Regions from separate parts of the Kitasatospora sp. NPDC093550 genome, predicted to be linked through region 2. Evidence: riboswitches for the same ligand, from Rfam matches in the RefSeq annotation. Region 2 holds a riboswitch; the other holds the start of a gene.

Region 1 (7,036 bases), on a different contig from region 2:
ACCGTGATCTGGTCGTAGGTGTCCATGTCCATGAACACGAAGTTCTCGCCGTCCTTGTACGAGAACTGCATGCCGCGCTTGTCGACGTTGGCGGTCTCGACCTTGGTGCCGGCGTTGAAGGTCTTGTCGACGACCTTGCCCGTCAGGACCTCCTTGAGCTTCGTCCGCACGAAGGCCGGGCCCTTGCCGGGCTTGACGTGCTGGAACTCGACGACGGACCAGAGCTTGCCGCCCTCCAGCTTGAGGACCATGCCGTTCTTGAGATCGTTCGTGGAAGCCACGGGCGCACTTACTCCTGGATATAGCTGTCAAGGAACCAAGGGATTCGCGTCCTGCCGCCGACGGCCCACGGGGCCGCCGTCACAGGGCGAGGAGCTCCTTGGTGGTGATGGTGAGCAGCTCGGGCCCGCCCTCCTCGAGGGGGCGCACGACGAGCGTGTCCTCGATCCGGACCCCGCCCTTGCCCGGGAGGTGGACCCCTGGGCCGACGGTGACCGGCACGCGGCTGTCCAGTTTACCCATGTCCGACGGACCGAGGCGCGGCGCCTCCCTGATCTCCAGCCCGATGCCGTGGCCCACCGGGTGCGGGGAGCCCTCGGTGTGGCCCGCCGCCTCCAGGACCTGGCGGGCGGCCCGGTCGGGTACGCACTGCTCCACGCCCGGTCCGAGCGCCTCCCGGCCGGCCCGCTGGGCGCGGAACACCAGCCGGTGCAGCTCCACCTGCCAGGGCGCCGGCGCCGCGCCGATCACGAAGGTGCGGGCGGTGGAGACGCCGTAACCGCGGTACTGCGCGCCCATCACGACGGTGAGGAAGTCGCCCTCCTCAACCCGGCGGTCGGTCGGCTGGTGGGCGGCCTGCCCGGAGTGGGTGCCGGTGCCGACCGAGACCGGGAAGGCCGCCCGGTCGGCGCCGTGGTCGATCATCCGGCGCTCCAGCTCCATCGCCAGGTGGCGCTCGGTGCGGCCGACCAGGATCGACTCCAGCAGCTCGCCGAGCGCCTGGTCGGCGATCTCCGCGGCGATCCGCAGATCGGCGATCTCGTGCTCGTCCTTGACCACCCGCAGCCGCTCGACCACCTGGCCCAGGTCGGCCAGCCGGGCCTTCCCGGCCAGGCCGGCCACCGCCCGGTGCCGGCTCACGGTCAGGTCGTGCTCCTCCACCGCCAGGCCCGCCACCCCGAAGGCCGCCGCGGCGGCAGCGGCGGCCAGCGCGGTGTCCGCTCCGCCCGCCACCGGCAGCTGGGTGACGTCCGGGGCGATCAGGTGCTCCCCGGAGTCGTCCGGCGGCAGGTCGTCCGGCAGCGCGAGCAAGGCCCGCTCCCTGGTCAGCAGCAGCGTCGCCCCGCAGGGCGCGCAGCCCGTCAGATACCGCACGTTCGCCGCCCGGGTGATCAGCGCCGCATCGGCTCCGGCCGCACTGCAGTGCTCCCTCACCCGCTCCCGCCGCCCCGCGTACGCATCCGCCATGCGTCGAGCCTACGAACCCCCGGCCCGAACCGCCCGCCGAGCGCCCCCGGCCGCACCCCGCGGTGCCTCCCCCACCCCCACCCGCGCCGCCGCGAGCCCCCGCCCCCACCGCCGACGCTACGCCTGCGGATCGATCAGACCGCGCCGGTACGCCCGCACCAGGCTCTGCGGGACGAGCAGCTCCCGCCCGTCGACCGTGATCGGGACCAGCTTCGGCGGCGCGGCCTTCCACCGGGCACGGCGGTGCCGGGTGTTGCTGCGGGAGGTCTTGCGCTTGGGTACGGCCATCGGGGGTGCTCCTATCGGGTCGGGCCGGAGGTGTACGGCAGGAGGGCCATCTCACGGGCGTTCTTGATCGCCCTGGCCGTCGCCCGCTGCTGCTGCACGGTGAGGCGGGTGACCCGGCGACTGCGGATCTTGCCGCGGTCGGAGATGAAGCGGCGCAGCAGGTCGGTGTCCTTGTAGTCGACGTACTCGATGCCGGCCGCGAGCAGCGGGTTGGGCCGGTTCCGCGGCGGGACGGTGCGTTTGCGGTTCACGGGGCGGGCTCCTTCGGTGGACGGGCGCGATTTCAGTGGACGGGCGCGAGCAGGTCGCGGAAGGCGTCGGGCAGGGCCTTCCAGCCGGGTTCGCCGGCGGCGAGTTCGGCGTCGGTGAGCAGGCAGGAGTCGAGCAGGTCGGTGATCCCGTCGGCGTCCAGCCCCTCCGCGGTGAAGCTGAGCTGCTGGACCCGGTCGCCGTGCAGGGGGTGCCAGTCGAGGGCCGCGGCCGCCCGCCGGGCCGGCGGGTAGAGCTCCCAGGCGGCGTCGGGCAGGGTGGTCAGCCACGGCCCGCACTCCTCGACCGCGAGGTTGGCGCCGGCCGCGTCCCAGGCGAGCAGCAGGTCCGGCCGGTTGGCCAGCCAGAACCGCCCGCGGCTGCGCTGCGCGGCCGGGACGAGCAGTTCCAGCGCCTCGTGCAGCCGTTGCGGGTGCAGGGGCCGGCGGCGGGTCCAGACCAGGGTGGTGACCCCGGCCTCGTCCCGTTCCTGCGGCAGCAGGGCGATCGCCGGGTTGACCCGGTCGCGGGCGGCGGCGACGTCGAAGCCGCCGAGCGCGGCGCGGGTGAGGGTGCCGGTGCCGAGCCGGACGACCCGGGCGGTGGCGTGGAGCTGGCGCAGCAGCGCGAGCCCCGGCGCGTGCGCCGCGGCGCGCGGCACGGCGAGCGTGGTGGCGTACTCGATCTGGTGGGCGAGCGCCTCCGCGCGGGTCCGCTCGTCCCGTCGGGCGGTGTGCTCGCCGTGTTCGGCGAGGTCGTCGGGGACGGAGAGTTCGCCGATCAGCCGGTCCGGGTCGACGGCGGTCACCACGCCCGCGAGTTCGACGGCGTCCGCGAGGTCCCGGCCGTCCGATTCTCCGCCGGCGATCACCTCGACCGCCGGGTGCGGATCGCTGCCGCCCCAGAGTTCGACGATCGCCAGCCCGTACCGGCCCTCGTCGGCGATCTCCAGCAGCCGGGGAAGCAGGTCCTCGCGCAGGGCGCAGCACGGGCAGTCGTTGGTCAGCGGCACCCGGTCCTCGTCGAACGGCCCTTCGGCGTCCCGCAGTTCGCGGTGGACGAGGCCGAGCGAGGCGTCCCGCAGGTCGTGCCGCAGCACCACCGCGTCCACCGCGGCGGCGGCCAGTTCCTCGACGGCGTCCCGGCGCGGGTCGGCGTGCAGTCCGGCGACGACGACCACCGGCAGCTTGATCCGCTGCGGGAGGCCGTCCACGCCGCTCACCAGCTCGCCTTGCGGACGCCCGGCAGGTGGCCCGCGTGGGCGTGCGCGCGCAGGTTGACCCGGGAGAGGCCGAAGGCGCGCAGATAGCCGCGGGGGCGGCCGTCCACGGCGTCCCGGTTGCGGACCCGGGTGGCGCTGGCGTCGCGCGGCTGGCGGGCGAGTTCGGCCTGCGCGGCGGCGCGCTCGGCGGGGCCGGTGCCGGGGCGGGCGATGATCCGCTTCAGTTCGGCCCGGCGCTCGGCGTAGCGCGCGACGACCGCGCGCCGCTGCCCGTTCTTGGCGATCTTGCTCTGCTTGGCCATCAGACCTTCTCCCCGCGGGCCCGGATGCGGGCGACGGCCGCCTCGATGCCGATCCGGTCGATGGTGCGGATGCCCTTGGCGCTCAGCACGAGCCGGACGTACCGGCCCTCGCCGGGCAGCCAGTAGCGCTTGCGCTGGATGTTGGGGTCGAAGCGGCGGCCGGTGCGGCGGTGCGAGTGCGAGATCGCGTTGCCGAAGCCGGGCCGGCGGCCGGTGAGCCGGCAGTGGGCGGACATGGGTGCTCCCTGGCGTCCGGGAATGGGCAGGACCGGGCTCACGTTACACCAGATGAAAATGACTTCCATTTCAGGTACGGTCTCGAACCGGCACCCCAGGACCCAGGAGGAACCCCGTGGCCCGCAGCGAACTGCGCCCCGTCATCAAGCTCCGCTCCACCGCCGGCACCGGCTTCACGTACGTGACCCGCAAGAACCGCCGCAACGACCCGGACCGGATGGTCCTGCGCAAGTACGACCCGGTCGCGGGCCGGCACGTCGACTTCCGCGAGGAGCGCTGAGCGGCGCACCCCGACCGCACCCGGTACCGGCCGGCACCCCCGGCCCCACCCCCCCGCCCCCGAGAGGAGCCCGTCCATGAAGCCCGGAATCCACCCCGCCTACCGCCCCGTCGTCTTCCGCGACAAGGTCGGCGGCCTCGCCTTCCTCACCCGGTCGACGGTCGGCAGTGACCGCACGGTCGAGTGGGAGGACGGCCGCACCTACCCGGTGATCGACGTCGAGATCTCCTCGGCGAGCCACCCCTTCTACACCGGCCAGTCCCGGGTGCTCGACACCGCGGGCCGGGTCGAGCGCTTCCGCCAGCGCTACGGCGACCAGCACTGAGAACGCCGAACGGCGCCTCCCCGGGTGGGGAGGCGCCGTTCGGCGCGGCCGGGCGCGCGGCTCACGGCTCCCGGGGAGCCCAGCGGTTCTCGACCCGGGCGAGCTTCCAGTACCCGATCGCCAGCGCCCAGACCACCACGAACAGCCCGGCGATCGCGTAGCCGACGTTGTCCAGCGAGATGTCCGCGATCCAGCCGGTCACCGGGTCGGTCAGGTCGAACTTCTCGTGCAGCACCCCGACCAGCTCGATGGTGCCGATGATGAAGGCCACCGCGATCGACAGCCCGGTGATGGTCAGGTTGTAGTACACCTTGCGCACCGGGTTGGAGAAGGCCCACTGGTACGCGAAGTTCATGAACGTCCCGTCCAGGGTGTCGAACAGGCTCATCCCGGCCGCGAACAGCAGCGGCAGGCAGGCGATCGCGTACCAGGGCAGCCCGGAGGCCGCACCCGAACCGGCCATCACCATCAGGGTGACCTCGGTCGCGGTGTCGAAGCCCAGGCCCAGCACCATGCCGACCGGGAACATCTGCCCGGGCCGGGTGATCGAGCGGGTCGCCCGGTTCAGCACCCGGGCCATGAAGCCGCGCGAGTCGAGGTGCGCCTCCAGCTGCGCCTCGTCGTACTGCCCGGCCCGCATCGCCCGGAACACCTTGATGATGCCGAGCAGCGCCGCCAGGTTGAGCGCGCCGATCAGGTAGAGGAACACGCCGGAGGTGGTCGTCCCGATCAGGCCGAGCCACTTGTGGGTGGTCGACTCGTCGTCCATCAGCGTGTCCGCCAGCTGCGCGCCGCCCGCCACCAGGGCCGCCATGAGGACGACCATCGAGGAGTGCCCGAGGGCGAACCAGAAGCCCACCGAGACCGGCCGCTTCCCGTCCGCCATCAGCTTGCGGGTGGTGTTGTCGATCACCGCGATGTGGTCGGCGTCGAAGGCGTGCCGCATGCCGAGGGTGTACGCGGTGATGCCCAGGCCCACCCCGAAGACCTGGGTGCCCACCGCGTACCGTTCGGGCGCCACCAGGAAGACGAGCGTCCCGAAGGCCACCACGTGCATGGCCAGGATCACCCCCATCAGCCCGGCCGTTCGGACGGTGTCCTCGCGCCTCCACTTGAAGCCGGGCAGCACCGACGGCGCCGCCTTCGCGTCGATGGCGGCGGTTTCGGGCAGGGTCATCTGCGGATCACGCTCCAGCACCTCGTGGAATCACTTCGTGAAGTGCCGTGGCCGGTCTCCTGGCTTACGGGGACACCCGTACCCGCCTTCCCGAGCGCGCGAGGCGCCAGTGGCGTCAGGGGTACGGACTCCACTCCCCCGGGTAGCCGGCGGAATGCCCGATCACAGTGGCGAGGGCCGCTCCGGAATCCGGACCCCTGAGGGTCCGTCACCGGTCTTCCCGAACACCACGGCGGGCTACACCGTAGGGGTCCGTCCCGACCCATGCAAGGCTGCGCACCTGCGCAGGTGTCCAGGATCACAGCCCCCCGCCTGCAAGAATGTCCGCATGCATCTCGTACCGGCCGACCGCGCGGGCCACCGCACCATCGACGGGCACCGGGTCTGCGAGGCCATCGCCGCGATCGGCGACACCGCGCACGTCCGGTCCTGGGCCGAGCGGTTCTCCCTGCTCGCCGACCCCGGTCGGCTCTCCCTGCTGCTCGCCCTCCACCGGGCCGGCCCGCTCGCCGTCACCGACCTCGCGGTGGCCACCGGTATGCGCGACCCCGCCGTCTCCCAGGCGCTGCGGCTGCTCCGCACGGCCGGGGTGGTCACCGGCGACAAGGACGGCCGGGTGGTGCGCTACCGGCTCGTGGACGAGGCCATGCGCCCCCTCCTCGACGAGTGCGCCGCCGCCGAGCACCACGAGCCCACCGCTGCGGCGGGCTGACCGACACTCGGCGAACAGCCCTCGGGCCGGTACCCGGATGAGTACGATCATGGCGTGCCGTCCCACCCCCACGCCTGGCCCGCCGACCGCTGGAACACCCGGCCGGTCAAGGCCCGCGTGCTGGCGGTCGCCCGCACCCTCACCTCCGCCACCCGGGTCCTGGACGTCCTCGCCCTGCTGAACCCCGACGGCATCGCCCGCTACTTCACCGTCAACCCCGGCTCCGCCTTCGCCGACCGCGCCCTGGACGACTACCTGCGCGGCCTGCCCGGCTTCACCCTGCTGGACTGGGAGGAAGCCGTCCGGCACCGCTTCGACCTGGCCGTCGCCTGCGCCGTCCACTCCTCCATGCACCGCCTGGACGCCCGACTCGTCGTCCTCCCGCACGGCGCCGGCTACAACCGGCTCGTCACCGAGTCCACCGGCGACACGGTCAGCGCCGCCGGGCTCTCCCGCAACGAACTCACCCACCGCGGCCGGGTGTTCGTCGACGTCCTCGGCCTCTCCCACCCCGAGCAGCTGGACCGCCTGCGGGTCTCCTGCCCCGAGGCCCTGGACGTCGCCCGAGTGGTCGGCGACCCCTGCTTCGACCGGATGCTGCGCAGCCGGCGCTCCCGCGACGCCTACCGCGCCGCGCTCGGAGCCGTCGACGGCCGACGGCTCGTCGTCGTCGACTCCACCTGGAGCGAGTACTCGTTATTCGGCCGCCACCCCGACCTGCCGCAGCGACTGGTCCGCCGACTGCCCGCCGACGAGTACACCGTGGCCGTCGTGCTG
Region 2 (7,036 bases):
GCGGGGGAGCGGCGGCCCTGGGCGCCGTGGCCGGTGCCGCGGACGGTGAACAGCTTGGTGCGGTACGGGTCGCCGGCCGCGACCGGCGCCGACTCCCGCGCGGGGGAGGGGTGCTGGGCGGGTACGGGCTGCTGCGGCCGGTCGTCCCCGCCCGCCGGGGGCGCCTCGGTGTCCCCGGCACCGGGTTCGGGGGCGGACGTCTCCGGGACGCCGCCGCCGTCGGACGGCTCGGGCGCACCGCCGCCGCCCGGACCGCCGTCGCCGCCGTCCGGGCCGTCCCCGTCCGGGTCGCCGCCGTCGGGACCGTCGCCCTCGGGCTCCGGGTCGGGCTCCGGCTCCTGCGCGTGCTCCTCCAGCGTCCGCTCCAGCTGCTCCTCGTCCAGCCCGGGCGCGTCGAAGGGGTTGCGGCGGCGGCGGTGCGGCAGCGCCAGCCGGGCGGCCCGGCGGACGTCCTCCTCCAGCACCTCGTCGCGCCCGTCCCAGGCGGCGAGCGCGACGGCGGTGCGGGCCATCACGATGTCCGCGCGCAGGCCGTCCACCTCGAACGCGGCACACACGGCGGTGATCTGACGCAGCGCCACGTCGGTCAGCCGCACCTGCGGCAGCAGTTCCCGCGCGGCGGTGATGTGCGCGGCGAGCGCCCGCTCCTCCTCGGCGAACCGCGCGGCGAAGCCGGCCGGGTCCGCGTCGTACGCGAGCCGCCGACGGACCACCTCGGCGCGCTCGGCCGGGTCCCGGGTCGCGGCGATCTCGACGGTCAGGCCGAACCGGTCGAGCAGCTGCGGCCGCAGCTCGCCCTCCTCCGGGTTCATCGTGCCGACCAGCAGGAACCGGGCCGCGTGCCGGACGGAGACGCCCTCGCGCTCGACGTAGGAGCGGCCCATCGCGGCGGCGTCCAGCAGCAGGTCCACCACGTGGTCCTGGAGCAGGTTGACCTCGTCGATGTAGAGCACGCCGCGGTGCGCCTTGGCGAGCAGCCCGGGCTCGTAGGCCTTGACGCCCTCGGCCAGCGCGCGCTCCAGGTCGAGCGAGCCGACGATCCGGTCCTCGGCCACGCCGACCGGCAACTCGACCAGTTGGGAGGGCCGTTCGTGGCTCCCGGCGGCGGAGTGCGGCCCGTCCGGGCACTGCGGGTCGGGCGCGGCCGGGTCGCAGGCGAAGCGGCAGCCGTCCACGGCGGCGATGGACGGCAGCAGGCCGGCCAGCGCGCGCACCATGGTGGACTTCGCGGTGCCCTTCTCGCCGCGCACCAGCACGCCGCCCACGGCCGGGGAGACCGCGTTCAGCAGCAGCCCGAGCCGCAGGTCGGCCATGCCGACGATCGCGGTGAACGGATAGCGGACGTCAGTCATGCGTCACTCCCAGGTGCCCCGGGCGCCAGGAACGGCAGCGATCCGGCCGCCGGTACCCCGCCCTCGATCAGCTTCCACAGCGCGTCGGTGTCCGCGTGCTCCTCGATCAGGTCGCCCAGCCGGTCCAGCCGGGCCTCGCGCGCCGCGGCGAAGGAGGTGTCCGGCGCCGGGACGAACGCCCGTCCGGACAACTCGGCGACCTCGCGCAGGAGTTCGCGGCGGAAACCGTCGTTCTCCAGCGCGCCGTGCCAGGTCGTGCCCCAGACCGCCCCCACCCGGCAGCCGTCCAGGCCCCGCCCCCGGCCGTCGGAGAAGAACGTCTCCCCGCCCTCCACGGCCACCACCCCGTGGTGGATCTCGTAGCCCTCGACCCGCTGCCCGTAGGCCTCGCCGACCGGCCGGGCGAGCACCTTCTCGGCGCCGAACCGCACGTGCGTCGGCAGCAGCCCCAGTCCGTCGACGGCGCCCGCCTTGGACTCCACCTCGTCGACGATCCCGCGCGCCAGCATCTGGTAGCCGCCGCACACCCCGAGGACCGGCCGCCCGGCCGCCGCCCGCGCCTTCAGCACCGGCTCCAGGCCGCGCTCGCGCAGCCAGGCGAGGTCCGCCACGGTGGCCCGGGTGCCGGGCAGCACCACCAGGTCCGCGTCGGCGAGCTCCTCCGGCCTGGTGGCCCAGCGCACCAGGACGCCCGGCTCCTGCGCCAGCGCGTCCAGGTCGGTGAAGTTGGACAGCCGGGGGAAGCGCACCACGGCCACCCGCAGCACGTCCGCGCCGAGCGGCCCGCGCCCGTCCACCCGGTCCACCACCGTGGACAGGTCCAGCGAGTCCTCGGCGTCCAGCCACAGCCCGGGCAGCATCGGCAGGGTGCCCAGCACCGGACGGCCGGTCAGCCCGTGCAGCATCTCCAGCCCGGGCGCGAGCAGCCGGGCGTCGCCGCGGAACTTGTTGACGAACCAGCCCGCCACGTGCCGCTGGTCCTCCGCCGACAGCAGCGCCAGCGTCCCGTACATCGCCGCGAACACGCCGCCCCGGTCGATGTCCCCGACCACCACCACCGGCAGCCCGGCGGCCGTGGCCAGGCCCATGTTGGCGATGTCCCGGTCCCGCAGGTTGATCTCGGCGGGCGATCCGGCGCCCTCGCAGACCACCACCTCGTAGCGCCGGCGCAGATCGGCCAGGCACTCCAGCGCGCGCTCCAGCAGGACGGGCTTGCGCTCGCGGTAGTCCAGCGCGCCCACCTCGGCGACCGGCTTGCCCAGCAGCACCACCTGGCTGCGGCCGTCCGCGCCGGGCTTCAGCAGCACCGGGTTCATCGCCGCCTCCGGCTCCACCCGGGCGGCCTGCGCCTGCATCGCCTGGGCGCGGCCGATCTCGGCCCCGTCGGCGGTGACGAAGGAGTTCAGCGACATGTTCTGCGCCTTGAACGGCGCGACCCGCACGCCCTGGCGGGCCAGCCAGCGGCAGATGCCCGCCGTCACCACGCTCTTGCCCGCGTCCGAGGTCGTCCCGGCGACCAGCAGCGCGTTGCTCATGCCCCACCCCTCCTCGTGCGGAACGCCCTGAGCGCCAGATGCCCCGCGACCGTCGTACCCAGTGCCAGCGCGCCCACCCGCCGGGAGAGCGCGCAGGCCCGCTCGATGTCGTCGACCGTCACCGGCCGCAGCTCCGCGCCCAGCACCGGCCGGTGCTCCACCCTCGTGCCGTACTGCAGCGTGCCGCCCAGCCGTACGCCCACCGCGCCGGCGAACGCCGACTCCGCCTGACCCGCGTTCGGGCTCGGGTGCGCGGAGCCGTCGCGCCGCCAGACCCGCCAGGCCGTACGGGGGTGCGGGGCGGCGGCGACGGTCAGCAGCGCGGTCAGCCGGGCGCCCGGCCAGCCCGCCACGTCGTCCAGCCGGGCCGAGGCCCAGCCGAACCGGGCGTGGCGCGGCGAGCGGTGACCCACCATCGCGTCCAGGGTGTTCACGGCGCGGAAGGCCAGCAGACCGGGCGTGCCCGCCAGGGTGCCCCAGACCAGCGCGTTCACCACGGCGTCGGCGGTGTTCTCGGCGACCGACTCGACCACCGCGCGGGCGATCTGCTGTTCGTCCAGCGCGCTCGGGTCCCGTCCGCACAGGTGCGGCAGCCGCTCCCGGGCGGCGGCCAGGTCGCCGTCCTTCAGCGAGCGGCCGATGGTGCGGGCCTCCCGGGTCAGCGAGGTGCCGCCGAGCACCGTCCAGGTCGCGGCCGCGGCCAGCGCCGCCCGGCCCAGCGGGCGCCGGCCCACCGTACGGTCCAGGGCGAGCGCGCCCGCCGCGACGGCGCCCACGCACAGCGCCGTGTACCCGGCCCCGGCCGCCCGGTGGTCACGCCACAGCCGGCGCTCCAGCCGGGCCGCGGCGCCGCCGAAGACCGCCACCGGGTGGCCCCGGCGCGGGTCGGCGAAGCGGGCGTCGGCGGCGTAGCCCGCGACGGCGCCCAGCGCGAACGCGGCGGCGCGGGCCGGCGGACGGGCCGAGGCGCGGGCCGGGGGAAGGATCGAGGGGCGCGGGGTCAGCGCACGGGCGGTCATCGGCCGCACGGCGGAAGGCAGCTCGGGGTCCGGCCGGGCGGGGCAGCCTGCATCGCGTGCGTGTCCTCACTCAGGGTCCGCGCCCTGGGTCGACGTAACGGGGGCGAGAGTCTCCTGGCTTCCGGGTCGGACGCACCCCCGGGGCCTTCCAGCGGCTTCCGACGGCCCGCCGTGGCGATAGTTCCGAGCGTGCTCCCCGGTGACAGTGGCGGGACCGCGCCGGACTCGCACCGGCTTCCTCTCCATGCCTCCGATTGGCCTCAGGATCCCATCACGCGCCCGAACCGGGAGTCAACCGAGGTCACGGAGGGGTTGGTCACACGGGGGCCGCGGCCCGGGACCGCCTGACAGCCTGTGGGATCGCCCAGCGGAGCGCCGCCCCGGTACCGGCCGCTTCGTGCGTTCGGTCGGTGGGGGCGCGCCCCGCTCCGCGCCTACGTTCGGGGGCATGCGCCGCAGAAAGTCCCCCGCCGCCCCGCCCCCGGTGCCGTTCTCGCCCGCAGCCGCCCGCTCCCACCGGTCAGGCCTCGGCCTGACCCCCGAACAGGTCGCGGAGGGCATGGCCGCGCACGGCGTCCGGCTGCTGCCCGGCCACGTCCTCGCCTGGGAGAACGGCCAGCTGCGCCCCGGTGAAACGGAGTTCATCGCCCTCGCCCGCGCCCTCTGGTGCCCCGCCGTCCAGCTGATGGACACCCGCCCCGTGCTGCTGCGCGACCACCGGGTCGCCCGCGAACTCCCGCAGAGCACCGTCGCCGAACGCACCGGCACCACCCTCGCCGCCTACCAGCGGGCCGAACTGACCGGGCAGTGGGAGGGCGACGAGGACCAGACCGCCGCCCTCGTCCAGGTCCTCGGTCTGAGCCTGCCCGAGCTCGTCGTGGCCACCGGTCACGAGGAGGCCCTGGAAAGCCTGCTCCGCCAGTGCGTCGGCGGCCGCTGGCAGCCCCAGCTCCGCGCCCTCGCCCGGATCGTCCCCGCCCCCACCGAGGCGCTCTCCGCCGTCCTCGCCACCCTCCACCAGGAACACCACGTCCCCACCCACTGGGGCAGCAGCACCCGCGCCACCCAGGCCCCCACCACCGACGACCTCGTCCCCCGCTTCTGGCACCTCCTCGGCATCGAGACGGCCGCCGAGACCCCCTGACCGCCCCGCCCCGCGAAGCCCCCCGCCCCGCGAAGCCCCCCGCCCCGCGAAGCCCCCCGCCCCGCGAAGCCCCCCGCCCCGCGAAGCCCCCCGCCCCCGGCCCGACCCCGCCCTCGATCCGGCCCGCTCTCGACCCGACCCCGCCCCGCCCCGCCACGAGTGCCCCGGACGGCCCAGCCCGGTGGCCGGGCGGGCGGGGCGCCGGTGGACTGGTGCACGAACACCGTCCGGTCCGTGACCAACAGAGCGGGGATCGATATGCGCTGGGGAACCGCCGCCGCCGTGGCGGCCGCCGCCGTCGGGACCGGGGCCGTCGTCCTGGTGATCGGCCGCCGGGCCTCCGAGCGGATGGTGCGTCCGCCCACCGCCGTCCAGGAGTCCGGGCCGGTCCTGGTCAAGAGCCTCGGCGCGGGCCGGGTCACCTTCACCCGCGGCCCCGGGAGCCTGCGCCCCGGGCGCTGGGCGGTCGAGTGGGGCGACGACGGCCACGCGGTGGTCGAGGAGGTCCTGCACAGCGACGAGCAGGGCGTCACGCGCCGGCTGGTCCGCGCCGACCAGGGCACCCTCGCGCCCGGCACCGAGGTCCGCTTCACCCCGCGCGTCCACCTCGGCGACCCCACCCGGGCGCTCGGCCTCGCCTACACGGACACCGTCGTCGACGGCGAACTCGGCGACCTCCCCGCCTGGCACCTGGAGGGCAAGCGCGGCACCTGGGTGATCCTGGTCCACGGCCCGGAGGCCGACCGCGGGCAGACCCTCCCGGTCCTGCCGGTGCTCGACCGGCTGGCCCTGCCCGTCCTCGCCGTCACCTACCGCGGCGACGAGGGCGCCCCCGCCTCCCCGGACGGGTACAGCCACTTCGGCGAGACCGAGTGGCGCGACGTCGAGGCGGCGGTACGGCTGGCGCTCGACAACGGGGCGAGCCGGGTGATCCTGTACGGCTGGTCGGTGGGCGCCACCATGGTCCTGCAGACGGCGGCCCGCTCCGCCTGGTCGCACGCCGTCAGCGGCCTGATCCTCGACTCGCCGGTCCTCGACCTGCCGGGCTCCGCCCGCCGCGACGCCGAACGGCACGGCTTCCGCGGGGCCGTCGCCGAACTCGGCGTCCTGGCCGCCCAGGGCCGCACCGGCGTCGACCTGGCCGACTTCTCCCGCATCGCCGAGGGCGCCGACCTGCGGGTGCCGACCCTCCTGCTGCACAGCCCGGACGACCGGATCTCCCCGTTCCGCAGCGCCCGACGCCTCGCCGCCGCCCGCCCCGACGTGGTCAACCTCCAGCCCTTCCCCGGTGGCGACCACGCCACCCTCTGGAACAGCGCGCCGGACCACTACACCGAACTCCTGCGTCGCTGGCTCACCCCCCTGCTCTGAGCGAGCCCGGGCCCCGGGACCGTCGGCGCGCCGCCCCGGTGGGGTCCCGCCGCAGGCGTCCCAGCCGCACCGGAAGTCGGACCCGCCGACTTCCCGCGCCGCGAGATCGGCCGGTCCGCCCCGCCATCCGTCCGGATTCCGGCTGGACAGCCCCACCGTTCCTCGAGGGTGCCGATGGCGTCCGTGGGGCTGGCGGTCCGGTCAAGGGCACATTGTGACCCCTGCCGTCGACGCCGTTGGCTACACTCCGTCACCACGCGAACGGGCCCCGCAACCGTCCCGGCTCACCTGGCATGGGCAGGCCACACGTTTCCGGCCAGGCGGTTTGCCACTGTTGCCCGATCTTGCGGAGGTGCCGCAGCCGGTCGCCCGGTCGTACGGGCAACCGGATGTGACAGAAGGCCGGTACAAGGGGAAGACTGCTCGACGTGACGTCTCGGAACCCGCGCGACCGTGATGCCCCGCTCCCGCCGACGATCGGTACCGGTGCGACGGTGACCCGTCTCCCAGGTACGGCCAACCGGCCCGCCGGTGGCAGGCCGGGCGTGGCGGGTGTACCCCGTAACGGCGTACCCCGGCGGCGGGGGCCCGCGCCGGCTCCCGGACGGGGCCGGG

What was found. Region 2 has a riboswitch for cobalamin ahead of ACIRD3_RS21225 (cobalamin biosynthesis protein). Riboswitches for the same ligand answer to the same signal wherever they lie in the genome.
Region 1: linked by a shared signal. The riboswitch ahead of ACIRD3_RS17175 (HoxN/HupN/NixA family nickel/cobalt transporter) and the one ahead of ACIRD3_RS21225 (cobalamin biosynthesis protein) in region 2 are both predicted to bind cobalamin.

What each region holds. Positions count from the first base shown of each region.
Region 1 is NZ_JBIWJF010000009.1:209,808-216,843, reverse strand. Features, by position in the region: gene efp (elongation factor P) at 1-281, opposite strand, end outside; gene ACIRD3_RS17215 (M24 family metallopeptidase) at 361-1,467, opposite strand; gene rpmF (50S ribosomal protein L32) at 1,585-1,755, opposite strand; gene rpsR (30S ribosomal protein S18) at 1,767-2,006, opposite strand; gene ACIRD3_RS17200 (CobW family GTP-binding protein) at 2,039-3,226, opposite strand; gene rpsN (30S ribosomal protein S14) at 3,223-3,528, opposite strand; gene rpmB (50S ribosomal protein L28) at 3,528-3,764, opposite strand; gene rpmG (50S ribosomal protein L33) at 3,881-4,045, shown strand; gene ACIRD3_RS17180 (type B 50S ribosomal protein L31) at 4,122-4,370, shown strand; gene ACIRD3_RS17175 (HoxN/HupN/NixA family nickel/cobalt transporter) at 4,432-5,547, opposite strand; cobalamin riboswitch at 5,579-5,794, opposite strand; gene ACIRD3_RS17170 (ArsR/SmtB family transcription factor) at 5,876-6,259, shown strand; gene ACIRD3_RS17165 (hypothetical protein) at 6,314-7,036, shown strand, end outside.
Region 2 is NZ_JBIWJF010000012.1:232,778-239,813, forward strand. Features, by position in the region: gene ACIRD3_RS21215 (putative cobaltochelatase) at 1-1,352, opposite strand, end outside; gene ACIRD3_RS21220 (cobyric acid synthase) at 1,349-2,887, opposite strand; gene ACIRD3_RS21225 (cobalamin biosynthesis protein) at 2,884-3,906, opposite strand; cobalamin riboswitch at 4,014-4,148, opposite strand; gene ACIRD3_RS21230 (helix-turn-helix domain-containing protein) at 4,355-5,050, shown strand; gene ACIRD3_RS21235 (alpha/beta hydrolase family protein) at 5,285-6,421, shown strand.